Regions from separate parts of the Streptomyces sp. V1I1 genome, predicted to be linked through region 3. Evidence: riboswitches for the same ligand, from Rfam matches in the RefSeq annotation. Region 3 holds a riboswitch; each other region holds the start of a gene.

Region 1 (3,341 bases), 2.4 Mb from region 3:
GCCCTTCGGGGTGCGGCTGGTGGTCGGAGACGTACGGGGCAAGGGGCTGGAGGCGGTCGAAACGGTGGCCGTGATCCTCGGGGCGTTCCGGGAGGCTGCCGAGCAGGAGGGTTCGCTCGAAGGGGTCGCCGCGCGTCTTGAGCGGGCGCTGGCGCGTGAGGGCACGCGGCGGGACGAACTGGACGCGGTCGAGGGGTTCACCACCGCCGTGCTCGCCGAGATCCCGCACGGCGAGGGCGTCTTGCGGGTAGTGAACCGGGGCCATCCGGAACCGCTGGTGCTGTACGCCGACGGGGACGTGGACATCCTGGAGCCGACCCAGGCCGCGCTGCCGCTCGGAATGGGCGAACTGGGGGCGTGGCCGGACCGGTCGGATGCGCATCCGCTGCCCCCCGGGGCCACGTTGCTCCTCTACACGGACGGTCTCTCCGAGGCGCGCGACGCGAGCGGCGTCTTCTACGACCCCGGCGAGCGGCTTGCGGGCCGGCTCTTTCCAGGGCCCGAGGAGCTGCTGGACGTGCTCGTCGACGACGTACGACGGCATACGCGCGGTGGGGCCACGGACGACATGGCGCTGCTGGCGGTCAGCCGCCCCACCGAGGGGCAGCCGGACCGCCGCAGGATCGTGCCGGTGGTCAGAGCCCTTGCAGGTTCGGAGCGCCGGAGCAAGTGAAGGCCCATCGCGCGGCGATGGGCCCGACGCAGGACGCGGCCACGTGCCCGACGCGTCCGACGCAGGACCCGGCACCGTGCGTAGTCGAAGCACACCCCTCCGCATAACATTTGAAGCACTGTCAGATGAAGGTCCTGGTCCGAGAGTAGATCAAGTCGCCCGACTCCGGCCGTTTGTGTCCTGGTAAGTCCCTGTCAAAGTCGTTAATGATCAGTCGGAACAGCTTGGAATACGACCCCGGAGTCTATTAACGTTCGATAACGCAGCGCGGTCGTCCCAGTCGTCGCTAGAGACGGCACCGTGCGCACGCGCCGAATCCCGCAAGGGAACCGGGGAACCACCAATTGGGGTGAATCGGGCACCTTTTGCCGCTCTTTCCGCGGTCGAGGCGCTCGTAGGAGACCTTCCTGCTCCGAACCCGTCAGCTAACCCGGTAGGCGAGAAGGAAGGAAAGGAGCACGCCTCCGTGGCGTCCAACAAGCCTGCCCCCGAAGCACCCTTCGGAACCCTGGAAACTGAATTCTTCGGCGACGAACCGGCGGAGCGGGCATGGGAGGAATGGAACCCCACCGAGGACTCCGTCCGTCCGGTGCGCGGCCGGCACCGCGTCATGAAGCAGCGCGGCGGGCTCGCCCGCAGCTCCACGGTGCTCGGCGTCGGCGTGATCGCCGCGGTAGGCGCGGGCGGCATGGCCACCGCGCAGGCGAAGCCGCCGGTCTCCATATCGCTCCCCGACTCGATCGCGGACAACCTGCCCGACGCCAAGTCCCTGCCGGGCGTGGGCTCCCTGATGTCCGACGACGCGTCGGACGCCGACGCGGGGAACGTGAACGCGGCCCCGCTCACGGCGATGAGCCTCGCCACGGACTCCGGCACCGAGGCCGGAGTCGACAGGGCGGCCGGCGCCGGTGAGGCGCTGCGCGCCCGCATTCTCCAGCAGGCCGAGCAGCAGCAGGCGGAGGCGGACGCCGAGGCGAAGGCGGCCGCGGAGAAGCTCGCGGCCGAGAAGGCCGCGGCGGAGGCCGCGAAGCAGCAGACCGCGGCGGAGGCCAAGGCCGAGGCCGAGAAGCTCGCGGCCGAGAAGGCCGCGGCGGCCAAGGCGGAGGCCGAGCGGCTGGCCCAGCTCGCGAAAAGCTACGCCCTGCCCACCTCCTCGTACACGATCACCTCCACGTTCGGCGAGTCCGGCTCCATGTGGTCCTCGGGCTACCACACCGGCCTGGACTTCGCGGCTCCGACGGGCACGCCGATCAAGGCGGTGCACAGCGGCACCGTCAAGTCGGCGGGCTGGTCCGGCTCTTACGGCTACCGCACGGTGCTGGAGCTCGAAGACGGCACGGAGGTCTGGTACGCCCACCAGTCCTCGATCTCGGTCAGCGCCGGCCAGAAGGTGACGACGGGCGAGACGATCGGCCGCGTCGGCGCGACGGGCAATGTGACGGGCCCGCACCTGCACCTGGAGGTCCACACGCCGGGCGGGTCGGGGCTCGACCCGATGGCATGGCTGCGTGGCAAGGGTCTCAGCATCTGATCGTGCGCCACAGTCCCCGGCAGCTCTGGCGCACACCCCCCGACGCCAGAGCTGCCGGTACAGCGCGTAGACCGTAGACCGGAAGAGCGCGTAGACCGGAAGAGCGCGTGGACCGGAAGAGCGCGTGGACCGGAAGAGCGCGTGGACCGGAAGAGCGCGTGGACCGGAAGAGCGCGTGGACCGGAATAGCGCGCGCCACCACGGTCGTTGATCAACCCATGACTTCTCTTCGGACCCTCGGTTCGTCCGACATCGCCGTCTCCCCGCTCGCCCTCGGCGGCAATGTCTTCGGCTGGACCGCCGACCAGGCGCAGTCCTTCGCCGTGCTCGACGCGTACGCCGCCGTCGGCGGCAACTTCGTCGACACTGCCGACGCGTACTCCTCCTGGGCGCCGGGCCACGAGGGCGGCGAGTCCGAGACCGTCATCGGCAACTGGCTCGCCGCGCGCGGCAACCGTTCCGACGTCGTCGTCGCGACCAAGGTCGGCGCGCACCCTCAGTACCGGGGGCTCTCCGCCACTACCATCAGGGCCGCGGCCGAGGAATCCCTGAAGCGGCTGCGTACCGACTACATCGACCTGTACTACACGCACTTCGACGACCCGAGGGTCCCCGTCGAGGAGATCATCACCGCCCTCGACCAGCTGGTGCAGGACGGCAAGGTCCGTGCCATCGCCGCCTCCAACCTCAGCGCCGAGCGGCTCCAGGCGTCCCTGGACTTCTCGGAGCGCGAGGGGCTCGCCCGTTATGTCGCGCTGCAACCGCACTACAACCTCGTCTCCCGCGACACGTACGAAGGCGGGCTGCGGGACACCGCCGCCCGTGCCGGGCTCGCCGCCGTCCCCTACTCCGCGCTCGCCTCCGGCTTCCTCACCGGCAAGTACCGGCCGGGTGTGCCGGTGGACAGCGCACGGGCCGCGGGCGCCGGCAAGCATCTGGAGACCGGGCGGGGTTTGGCGGTCCTCGCCGCGCTCGACAAGGTCGCCCGGGCCCGTGGCGCGCAGGTCGCGACCGTCGCGCTCGCCTGGCTGGCCGCGCAGCCGACAGTCGTCGCGCCGATCGCCTCGGCCCGCACGGTCGAGCAGCTGCCCGCGCTGACCGCGGTCGCCGAGCTGGAGCTGACGGCCGACGAGCTGG
Region 2 (3,341 bases), 2.9 Mb from region 3:
GAACAGCAGCACGACCCGTGCTGCCGTCGTCGAGGCCAACCTCGACCTCGACCGTGGGGTTGCCTCGGGAGTCCAGGATTTCCCGGGCTACGACGACGTCGATGGACGGCACGAGCATCTCCTTCTGGGATGTGACGCTAAATGTGACGCAAGCAGTGGGACTCAAGCAGTGCGGGGCAGTGCAGGGGTCTCCTTGGCCTTGCGACAAGAGCCTAACCGGCTCCGGGGCATCGGTCGGCCGGTGCCCGCCCGCTGGGACGGAAAAGGGCATGAACAGGCAGTGACAAGGCAGAACCCCGGCCCGGCGCGTACGGGGGATGGCGCGCCGGACCGGGGTGGTCTGGGGCCCGGGGGGTCAGCTCGGGCGGAGCCGGGTCGGCCGACTCGGGGGAACCGGGTCAGCCGACTCGGGCGGAGCGGGGTCAGCTCAGGTGGAGCTGCTGGCCCGGGTAGATGACGTCCGCGTCGTCGATGATGTCCTTGTTCAGGTCGAACAGCTTCTGCCAGCCGCCCTTGACCTTCTCGGTCTCGGCGATCTTGCCGAGGGTGTCGCCGGCCTTGACCTTGTACTCGCCGTCGCCCTTCTTGAAGCCCTTGGCCTTCGCGTCGGGCTTCGCCGGGGCGGCGGGGCGCTCGGAGCGGGTGGTGGGAACCTCGGCACGCTTCGGCTGCGCCGGCTGCGTGGTGCCGGCGTCGGCGGCGCCGTCGTTCGCGGCGTTGGACAGGTTGACGCCGCAGTTCGGCCACGCGCCCTTGCCCTGGCCGGCCAGGACCTTCTCGGCGACCGCTATCTGCTGGGACTTGGAGGCCTGGTCGGCGCTCGCGGCGTACTGCGTGCCGCCGTACGCGGCCCAGGTGGAGGGCGAGAACTGCAGGCCGCCGTAGTAGCCGTTGCCGGTGTTGATGGACCAGTTGCCGCCGGACTCGCACTGGGCGACCTGGTCCCACTCGGAGGTGGTCGCGGCGGACGCCGAGGTGGCGCCGAGGAGCGGGGCGGCGACGGCCGCACCGGTGACGCCGGCGATGGCGGCGAAACGCGTAGTCCGATTGAAAACGTTCGGGCGACGGTGCTTGCCCTTGCTGGAGAACAGCATGGAACATCTCCTCACCGACGCCTACGAGGTGAGCTGTCGGGTTCGGGCCAAGTGAGTTGCCCGGCCGCGCGTCCTGCGCGCGGCTTCACCCCAAGCCGGTTGGAGCCGTCGTTCTCAACGGCCGGGGCCGGCGCTTACCTTGGGTCCCCCGCTCCTGCCTTCGGCGCTCTGCGCGACGACTCTCCCCCCGACCGTCGGCAGGATTCGGCGTGACGGTCAGCGGTGCCCGCGGTGGCGAGCGGTCAGACCGTAAACACACCTCTCCCCGATGTTCAAAGGTGAACATCGGGGAGAAATCGCCCATCTCGCCGCCCCAGTCACTCCCGTTTCCGCAGGTGAAGGGCGGAATGAGTGGTTCCGCCGGGCAAGTCACGGCAGTTGGGACAAAGAGACCCTTGTCTCACTTGCACAGACTCGGACATAAGCCCGCGAAACTGACCTCGAACTGGCGGCGAATTACCCCTACTTCACGCCCAGATCGAGGCTCTGGCCAGGAAGAATGAGGTCGGGGTCGGCGCCGACGGTCTGCTGGTTCGCCTCATAGAGCGCGGTCCAGCCGCCGGAGAGCTTCTGCTCGTCGGCGATGACCCACAGACTGTCGCCCGGCCGGACGGTGTACTCACCGGGCGCGGCGTCCGCATTGCCCGTCTCGCCCGCCTCATCCGGGTTGCCCGCATTGTCGCGTGCCGAACCGTCACCTCGCGAGGCATGGCGGCCCGCTTCGCGCTCATTGTCCGTATTGCCCGGCTCGGTCTGCTCCGGGGCGGCCTCGCCGCGGTGCTTGCCGCTGCCGCTGTCGGCGCCGAGCGACGCGTCCGAGCCCGCCGACTCGTCGGGCTCGGCCGACCCGGCAGGGCCCGCGGTCGGCTCGGCAGACGCCGCCGTGGTGGGCTCGGCGGAGGGGTTCGTGGGTATGAGCGACTCGACCGGGGCGCTCTGCCCGGGCGACGGCACGATGCCCGGGTCGACGCCGGTCGCGGCGCCGTCGTTCTTCAGGCCGGCGAGTTCCGCGCAGCCGGGCCACGCCGCGGGGCCCTGCGCGTCGAGGACCTTCTCGGCGACCGCTATCTGCTGCGAGCGGCTGGCGAGGTCGGCGCGGGCCGCGTAGTCCGTACCGCCGAAGTCCTGCCAGGTCTCCTGCGAGAACTGAAGCCCGCCGTAGTGCCCGTTGCCGAGGTCGGCGCTCCACATGCCGCCGCTCTCGCACTCCGCGACGCGGTCCCACACGGAGGCGTCGGCGGCGGAGGCCGAACCGGCGCCGAGAAGGGGGATGGCGATGGCCGATCCCGTCACCCCTGCCGCGACAACAAGGGCAGGAGCCTGACGAGGTCGGCGGTGTCGCCCGTTCCCGGAACGCATGCGGTTGCCTTTCACGTGACTGGTGAGACGACGGTGAACGTAGCCGCATTCGAACGCGAGTCACAAGTCGATGCAGCGGAGATCACGTGAAAGTCACAGTCTTGACAATGCGTCAGATCTGTCGAGCGGTGAACTCAACCGGCAGGGTGCGCAATCCGCGCATAATGAGACCCCCACGCCACCGCAAATCGGCCGGATCGCCCGCAAGCCGCAAGTCCGGCATTCTCCTGAGCAGCGTGGCGAGCGCGGTCTGCCCCTCAAGACGCGCGAGGGGCGCGCCGAGGCAGTAGTGGATGCCGTGCCCGTACCCGAGATGCTGATTGTCGCGCCGGGACAGATCGAGGCTGTCCGGGTCGGCGAACCGCTCCGGGTCCCGGTCGGCGGCCGCGAGTACGACGAGTACGGGATCGCCCGCCGCGATCCGCTGCCCGCCCACGACGAGCGCGTCGGTGGCGAACCGCCAGGTGGCGAGTTCCACGGGCCCGTCGTAGCGCAGGAGTTCTTCGACACCGGCGGCCAGCAGCTCGGTCTCACCGGCGGCGAGGGACGTCTGGAGCCGCTCCCGCTGTTCCGGATGGCGAAGCAGGGCATATACCCCATTGCCGATCAAGTTCACGGTAGTTTCAAAACCCGCGAAGAGAAGGATGAAGGCCATGGCAGCGGCCTCGTTCTCGGTGAGGTGCTCGCCGTGGTCGCTGGCCCGGATCAGCCCCGAGATCAGGTCGTCCCCGGGCTCCTCCCGCTTTCGGTGGATCAGCTCCGCGAGATAGCCCCGCATCTTCTTCACAGAACGGGCGACGCCGCCGCGCGGCCCGCCGCCGTGGCGGATCATCATCCCGGCCCAGTCGCGGAAGTCGTCCTGGTCCTCGCGCGGGACGCCGAGCAAGT
Region 3 (3,341 bases):
GCTGACGGCAACCCGGTCAATGCCGCCTCCATGCTCGCGGTGCTCGGCCTGGGCGCTCATGGCGGCGAGGAGATCGTGCTCGCTTCCGACGCGGACGGCGCCGACGCCGCCCTGGACCGTCTGGCCAAGCTGGTCGCCGAGGGGCTCGAAGAGCTTCCCGAGACCGTCTGAACCTGCCAGTCGAATTGCTCGACGACGGAGCCACGGCATCCCGAATTCGGGAGACCGTGGCTCCACTTTTTCGCGGTCCGGGCACCATGAATTCGGGCAGCATAAAAGCCGCCCCGCGAATATCTTCTCTTTGTATACGGTGCGGCTGTTAATTGCGGGCGCTCGCGGTGTTTACGGCATGTTGCGAAGTCCTCACCCGCTCGGGACGGCGCAGCCGGTGCGCGGCCGTGGCCCGCTCCGCGTGCAGGGCGGTCAGCGCCCGCGCCCGTTCCACATCGCCGCGCGCCACGGCGTCCACGATCGCGCCGTGCTCGGCCCAGGACTCGATGGGCTTGGCGGGCTGGTCGACGGCGTACATCCAGGTGATCTTGTGCCGCAGCTGGGTGAGCAGGGCGGTCAGGCCGGGGCTGCCGGAGGCCTGGGCGAGCGTCTCGTGGAACCAGCCGCCCAGCGAGCGCAGATCCTCGCCCTGGCCGCGGCGGGCCCGCTCCTGCCCCAGTCTGACCAGACCGCGCAGGACTTTGAGGTGGGCTTCCGTACGGCGCTGGGCGGCCCGAGCAGCGCCCAGCGGCTCCAGCAGCATCCGGACCTCCAGCAGGTCGGCCGCCTCCTGCTCGGTGGGCTCGGCTACGCAGGCGCCGGCGTGGCGGCGGGTGGTGACGAAGCCCTCGGACTCCAGCGTGCGCAGGGCCTCGCGCACGGGGACCCGGGAGACGCCGTAGCGGCGCGCCAGCTGCTCCTCAGTGAGCCGGCTGCCGCGCTCGAATACACCGGAGACGATGTCGTCGCGGATCGCCGTGCATACCGAGTGCGCGGGAATGCGCATGACCGAACCTCCGCTTTAATCCGCGCGAAACGCAGCCGATTGACGCCTGTTCGGTGACTCTATTGCAGTGAGCCGGATTTTCCGATGGCACCTGGAAATTCATGGATATCTTTTGGCCAGAGGACCGAACGCCGAAGGCCCCGGCGGCGGCCGGGGCCTTCGTCCGCTCGGGTGTCGCTCAGACGCCGACGCCGTGCGCGCGCAGGTACGCGACCGGGTTGATGTCGGAGCCGTACTCCGCGCTGGTGCGGGCCTCGAAGTGGAGGTGCGCCCCAGTGTGGTGTTGCCGGTCGCTCCGGAGAGGCCGATCCGCTGGCCAGGGGTGACGCTCTGACCCACCGAGACGCTGATCGACGAGAGATGGCCGTACTGCGTGTACGAGCCGTCGTTCATCTTGATCACGACGTTGTTGCCGTATGCGCCGCCCCAGCCGGCCTCGACGACGGTGCCGGAGCCGACCGCGTGCACGGTGGTACCGGACGCCGCGTGGAAGTCGATGCCTGTGTGGCTGCCGGAAGACCAGATGGCGCCGCCGGTCTTGTAGCCGGTGGAGACGTACGAGCCGGAGATCGGCGAGACGAAGGAGTTGAGGCGCTTGCGCTCGGCCTCGCGGGCGGCGCGCTCCTTGGCCTCGCGGGCAGCCTTGGCGCGGGCCTCGGCCTTGCGCTTGGCCTCAGCCTCGGCCTTCGCCTTGGCGGCGGCCTCGGCGGCCTCCTGCTTCTGGGCGGCGGCCTGGTCGGCGATCTGGTCGGCGAGCGAGTCGGCGGCCACGATCTGAGTCAGGCCGGTGTCCTCGACCGCGGTGGCACCGGGCTCGGCGGCGAGCGCCGGGGAAGCGAGGGTTCCGATGACGCCGGTGGTGGCAAGGGCCGCGACGCCCGCCATGCTCGCGCTCTTGCGCGTCAGGCGGCTCGGGGCACGGTGCTTCCCGGTGGCACGGGTGAACGCCATGTAGTGGCTGATCCTTTCCTTCCTTCTCGCCTACCGGGTTAGCTGACGGGTTCGGAGCAGGAAGGTCTCCTACGGGCCCCTCCGCACGGGTGCGAAGGCGTCCGATTCACCCCAGGGACTGAGTGGGTCCCCGGCTCCCCAGGCTCGCGCCTGACGGGGACTCGGCGATGACTGTCCGATGCCGCGGGTGCGGCGGGCAACTGGCGGACAGCCGGACCGACGCTAGGCGGGGCATCTTTCATTCACCAAACAGACAGGCCCTTTTGTAGTGCATGCCACAGGGCAGACAGGCAGCCTCTCCAACAAACCGGGCATAAGACAGAACCCCGGCGTCGCTTTGGAGGCCGGGGTTCCGCTTGTCTGTTTTAAGTTGCTTGCCAGGTATGACCGATCGTCTTGCGGTCAATCAGCCCGTGACAACGGTCACTTCACCGATGCCCAGTGCCCTGACCGGCTCCTCGATCTGCGAGGGGTCGCCGACGAGCACCGTGACAAGCCGGTCCACGGGGAAGGCGTTGACGGCCGCGGCCGTCGCCTCCACGGTGCCGGTCTCGGCCAGCCTTACGTACAACTGCGCCTGGTAGTCGTCCGGGAGGGACTGCTCGACCTGATCGGCTAGCGTGCCCGCGACGGACGCCGCCGTCTCGAACTTCAGCGGGGCGACGCCCACCAGGTTCTGCACGGCGACATCCCGCTCGGCGTCGGTGAGCCCCTCGGCCGCCAGCGTACGCAGCACCTTCCAGAGGTCCTCCAGCGCCGGTCCGGTGTTGGGGGTGTCCACCGAGCCGCTGATGGCGAGCATCGCGGCGCCCGACCCGTCGGGGGCGGACCGCAGCACCTGGCCGAAGGCCCGTACGCCGTAGGTGTAGCCCTTCTCCTCGCGCAGCACGCGGTCCAGACGGGAGGTGAGGGTGCCGCCCAGGCAGTACGCGCCGAGCACCTGCGCGGGCCAGACGCGGTCGTGCCGGTCCGCCCCGATGCGGCCGATCAGCAGCTGCGTCTGCACGGCGCCCGGCCGGTCCACGATGACCACGCGGCCCGTGTCGTCGGCCGTGATCGGCGGTACGGGACGGGGCGTGGCACTGTCGCCCTTCCAGGTGCCGAGGGTGTCCGCCAGCACGGCGTCCAGGTCCACCCCGGTGAGGTCGCCGACGATCACCGCGGTGGCCGTGGCGGGCCGCACATGCGCCTCGTAGAAGCCCCGCACGGCCGCGGAGTCGATCCGGGCCACGGTCTCCTCCGTGCCCTGACGGGGGCGCGACATGCGCAGGGAGGCCGGAAAGAGCTGCTTGGAGAGCTCCTTGGCGGCACGGCGGCCCGGATTGGCCGTCTCGTGCGGGATCTCGTCGAGACGGTTGCGTACGAGCCGCTCCACCTCGCTGTCCGCGAAGGC
Region 4 (3,341 bases), 890 kb from region 3:
GCACGGGGCAGTCGTAGCGGTCGGCAATGGCCCGTACATGCGCGGTGTACGTGGCGATCTTGCCGCGCAGATGGCGCAGCACCGGCACCCCGCGCGTGTCGAATCCGGTGGTCACCATGACCGTGCCGATCGCGCTCGTGAGGTCGGCGACGGCGCGCTCGAAGCGCTCGGCCACGTCGTCGGGGTCGGTGCCAGGCCGGATGATGTCGTTGCCGCCGGCGCAGAACGTCACCAGATCCGGGGCGAGTTCCTTCGCCCTCGGCACCTGCTCCTCGACGATCTGGTCGAGGAGACGCCCGCGTACGGCGAGGTTCGCGTACCTGAAGGTGTGCTCCGGCGTCCGGTCGTCGAGCAGGACCGCGAACCGGTCCGCCCAGCCGACGTACATCCCGGTCGGACCCGGGTCTCCGACGCCTTCGGTGAAGCTGTCACCGATAGCCGCGTACGACCCGAATGCACCCTTTTTCCCTGTTCTCGAATCGTCTGCCACGAGGCCACATCTTTCCCTTACGGATGTGACCTACGCGACCGTAAGGAAGGGTTGACGAGGGGTGATCTTTGCCACCGGTCAAGTTTCGTCCAACCCGGAATACGCCGACTCCCCCGCGCCGCCGGACGGGGGGAGTCGAGAACGGTGTGCTGTCTGTGCCTCAGATGGAGACGCCGTACTGGCGCAGGTACGCCAGCGGGTCGACGTCCGAGCCGTAGCTCGGGCCGGTGCGGATCTCGAAGTGCAGGTGCGGGCCGCTGGAGTTGCCGGTGGAACCGGAGAGGCCGATCTGCTGGCCGCCGCTCACGCTCTGGCCGGCGGATACGGCGAGCGAGGAGAGGTGGGCGTACTGCGAGTAGGTGCCGTCGCTGTGCTGGATGACGACCTCGTTGCCGTACGCGCCGCCCCAGCCGGCGGAGACGACGGTGCCCGCGCCGACGGCCTTGACGGTGGTGCCGGAAGAGGCCGCGAAGTCGACACCGGTGTGGTAGCCGCTGGACCACATGGCGCCGGTCATGCGGTAGGGGGTGGTGACGTTCGCGCCGTCGACGGGGGCGGTGAAGCCGGAGCTGCTGATCTGCGAGGCGCTCGCGGAGTCGCCGGAGGAGGACTGCGCGGAGGAGTCCGAGCCGGAGTCGGAGGAGCCCTTGGACTTCGACTTGGCCTTCGACTCGGCCTTCGACTCGGCCTTGGACTCGGACCGGTCCTGGCTCTCCTGGCGCGGCTGCGCCTTCTCCGGAGCCTTCGCCTTCGACTTCGCGCCGAGGGTCAGCTTGAGGCCCGGGTGGATCAGCGACGGGTTGTCGCCGACCTGCTCACGGTTGTCCTCGTACAGCTTCTTCCAGCCGCCGCGCACATCGTGCTCCTTGGCGATCTTGGCCAGGTAGTCACCGGAGACGACGGAGTACGTGGTGGGGACGGCGGCCGGCTTGGCTGCCGCCGGGGCCGCGGCGGCGGTCACTGCCGTAGCGGGCGCCACGGCGGGAGCGGCCTTGCCCGCCGCGTGGGCGCCGGTGGCACCCATCAGCGGAAGCGCGATGGCGGCGCCACCCGTGCCGGCGGCGACGAAGCCGCGCGTGATCGGGCTGGTCTTGGGACGGCGGTGCTTACCCTTTGCGGGCATGGCGCATTCCTCTCCGGCGCCTACGAGGTGAGCTGTCGGGTTCGGGCTGGAGATGCCCGGCCGCGCAAATGCGCGACTTAACCCCGAGCCGTCCGGAACTCCGGAATGGCGAACTACCTGGGTCCCCCGCTCCTGCCACGCGTGGGTGGATTTTTCGAATTCCGGTCGGCGGCAGGATTAGGCGGTCCGTCCGGATTGACGGGAACGTAAGCGAGACGGACGGGCGGGTACAAGCCATCACTTTCCCGGGCCAATGATCCGTGCGATATCGCCGCAGAATTCCGGTTACGCTCCGTAAAATGTGGATCTCGACCGGATCTCAACTACCCTTCCGGCAACGGAGTTCGGCTCCGACGGACCACCACACACCGTCACGGATATGATCCTGCTCACGGGCCGGACCCCATCTCCCCTGTATACGGGGCACGTTATGCCGAACGGGCCAATTCGGACAGAAGCGTCATTTAATGACGATCGACCGATCACTCTCACTTGCCCCCTATTCCTGCCAGCATCGCAGGAATTCTTCCGCGAACCGCCACCCCCGCTCGGCGACTAGCCCCCCTCCTCTACCGCAAAACTGGACAAAATGCCGTCGTCGACGATCGACGGGGTCTCCGAAGGGTGGAGCCGGTCCGCGGAGGCCACGGGGGCGTCGTAGCGAAGGACGCCGCGATCGCGCCGAACCGGAGGTGCCCGCGGCGCGCGGGATGAGTGCAGGACGAAGATCCTGAATTCGGTGTCGCCGAAGGCGAAAATCGGTTCCTCGAAATCCGCGGCAGGCTTGAGCCGGAGCAGTCGCCGAAATTCGTTGCAGCGGGCTACGGAGGTAAGCCGCGCCCCGGCGAGTCGAATCAGCGGCGGCGCAGCCGGATCACGGTGGCGTCCATGTCGCCCTTGAGCCCGGGGTGCAATCCGTGGTGCAGGAGTACGGCCCCCCGGTGTACGGCGCCGGTGTCCAGGCACTCGTAGGCGGCTGCCGGGTCGAGGCCGCGCAGCCTGAGCCTGGGCGGCTGCTCGCCGTAGTGCTGTGCCTGGAGCCAGGCGAGGACAACGCTCTCGTCGCCGCGTACGTACTGCACGGCGCTCAGCCCGCCCTCGGGCGCCCGCAGCCGATGCAGCTCGCCGTGCTGCACCAGCGGCCTGATCTTCTTGTACAGGTCCACCCAGCCGCGTGCCTCGGCGAGTTCCTCATCGGTCCACTCGGTGAGGTCGCCGCCGACCCCGAGAACACCGGCCATCGCGCTGACGAAGCGGAAGCGGAGCGTGCTGAACCGGCCGTTGAGCTGGACGTTGGGGCTGTCGGTGACCCAGGCCGCCATGACCCGAGCCGGGTGCAGCTGGGTGAAGCCCTGCTGGATGGCGAGGCGGTCCAGCGGATCGGTGTTGTCGGAGGTCCACACCTGGTCGGTGCGGGAGAGGATGCCGAGGTCGATCCGGCCGCCGCCGCCCGAGCACGACTCGAAGGCGACGGACGGATGCGCGGCCCGCAGCCGGTCAAGGAGTGCGTACAGCGCGTGCACATGCTCGACCCACAGCTTCTGCGGGTACTCCTCGCCGGGCCAGCCGGCGTCCGTGAAGCAGCGGTTGAAGTCCCACTTCACATAGTCGATGGGCGCGCTGCTGAGCAGCGTGTCCAACTGCTCCCAGAGATAGGCCTGTACGTCCTCGCGCGCGAGGTTCAGCACGAGCTGGTTGCGGAATTCGGTCCTGGCGCGGCCCGGGTGG

The links. Region 3 has a riboswitch for cyclic di-AMP ahead of QFZ67_RS09520 (M23 family metallopeptidase). Riboswitches for the same ligand answer to the same signal wherever they lie in the genome.
Region 1: it holds a riboswitch for cyclic di-AMP, as region 3 does, so the genes downstream of both, QFZ67_RS20565 (M23 family metallopeptidase) here and QFZ67_RS09520 (M23 family metallopeptidase) in region 3, are expected to answer to the same signal.
Region 2: it holds a riboswitch for cyclic di-AMP, as region 3 does, so the genes downstream of both, QFZ67_RS23095 (transglycosylase family protein) here and QFZ67_RS09520 (M23 family metallopeptidase) in region 3, are expected to answer to the same signal.
Region 4: it holds a riboswitch for cyclic di-AMP, as region 3 does, so the genes downstream of both, QFZ67_RS05400 (M23 family metallopeptidase) here and QFZ67_RS09520 (M23 family metallopeptidase) in region 3, are expected to answer to the same signal.

What each region holds. Positions count from the first base shown of each region.
Region 1 covers NZ_JAUSZH010000001.1:4,354,297-4,357,637, forward strand. The annotation lists gene QFZ67_RS20560 (PP2C family protein-serine/threonine phosphatase) at 1-673, shown strand, start outside; cyclic di-AMP (ydaO/yuaA leader) riboswitch at 973-1,128, shown strand; gene QFZ67_RS20565 (M23 family metallopeptidase) at 1,140-2,204, shown strand; gene QFZ67_RS20570 (aldo/keto reductase) at 2,423-3,341, shown strand, end outside.
Region 2 covers NZ_JAUSZH010000001.1:4,892,313-4,895,653, reverse strand. The annotation lists gene eno (phosphopyruvate hydratase) at 1-112, opposite strand, end outside; gene QFZ67_RS23095 (transglycosylase family protein) at 423-1,094, opposite strand; cyclic di-AMP (ydaO/yuaA leader) riboswitch at 1,098-1,270, opposite strand; gene QFZ67_RS23090 (transglycosylase family protein) at 1,557-2,453, opposite strand; gene QFZ67_RS23085 (cytochrome P450) at 2,566-3,341, opposite strand, start outside.
Region 3 covers NZ_JAUSZH010000001.1:1,972,233-1,975,573, forward strand. The annotation lists gene QFZ67_RS09510 (HPr family phosphocarrier protein) at 1-171, shown strand, start outside; gene QFZ67_RS09515 (GntR family transcriptional regulator) at 320-997, opposite strand; partial or broken gene QFZ67_RS09520 (M23 family metallopeptidase) at 1,176-1,948, opposite strand; cyclic di-AMP (ydaO/yuaA leader) riboswitch at 1,961-2,125, opposite strand; gene QFZ67_RS09525 (M16 family metallopeptidase) at 2,355-3,341, opposite strand, start outside.
Region 4 covers NZ_JAUSZH010000001.1:1,081,754-1,085,094, forward strand. The annotation lists gene QFZ67_RS05395 (SGNH/GDSL hydrolase family protein) at 1-490, opposite strand, end outside; gene QFZ67_RS05400 (M23 family metallopeptidase) at 651-1,613, opposite strand; cyclic di-AMP (ydaO/yuaA leader) riboswitch at 1,618-1,771, opposite strand; gene QFZ67_RS05405 (alpha-galactosidase) at 2,468-3,341, opposite strand, start outside.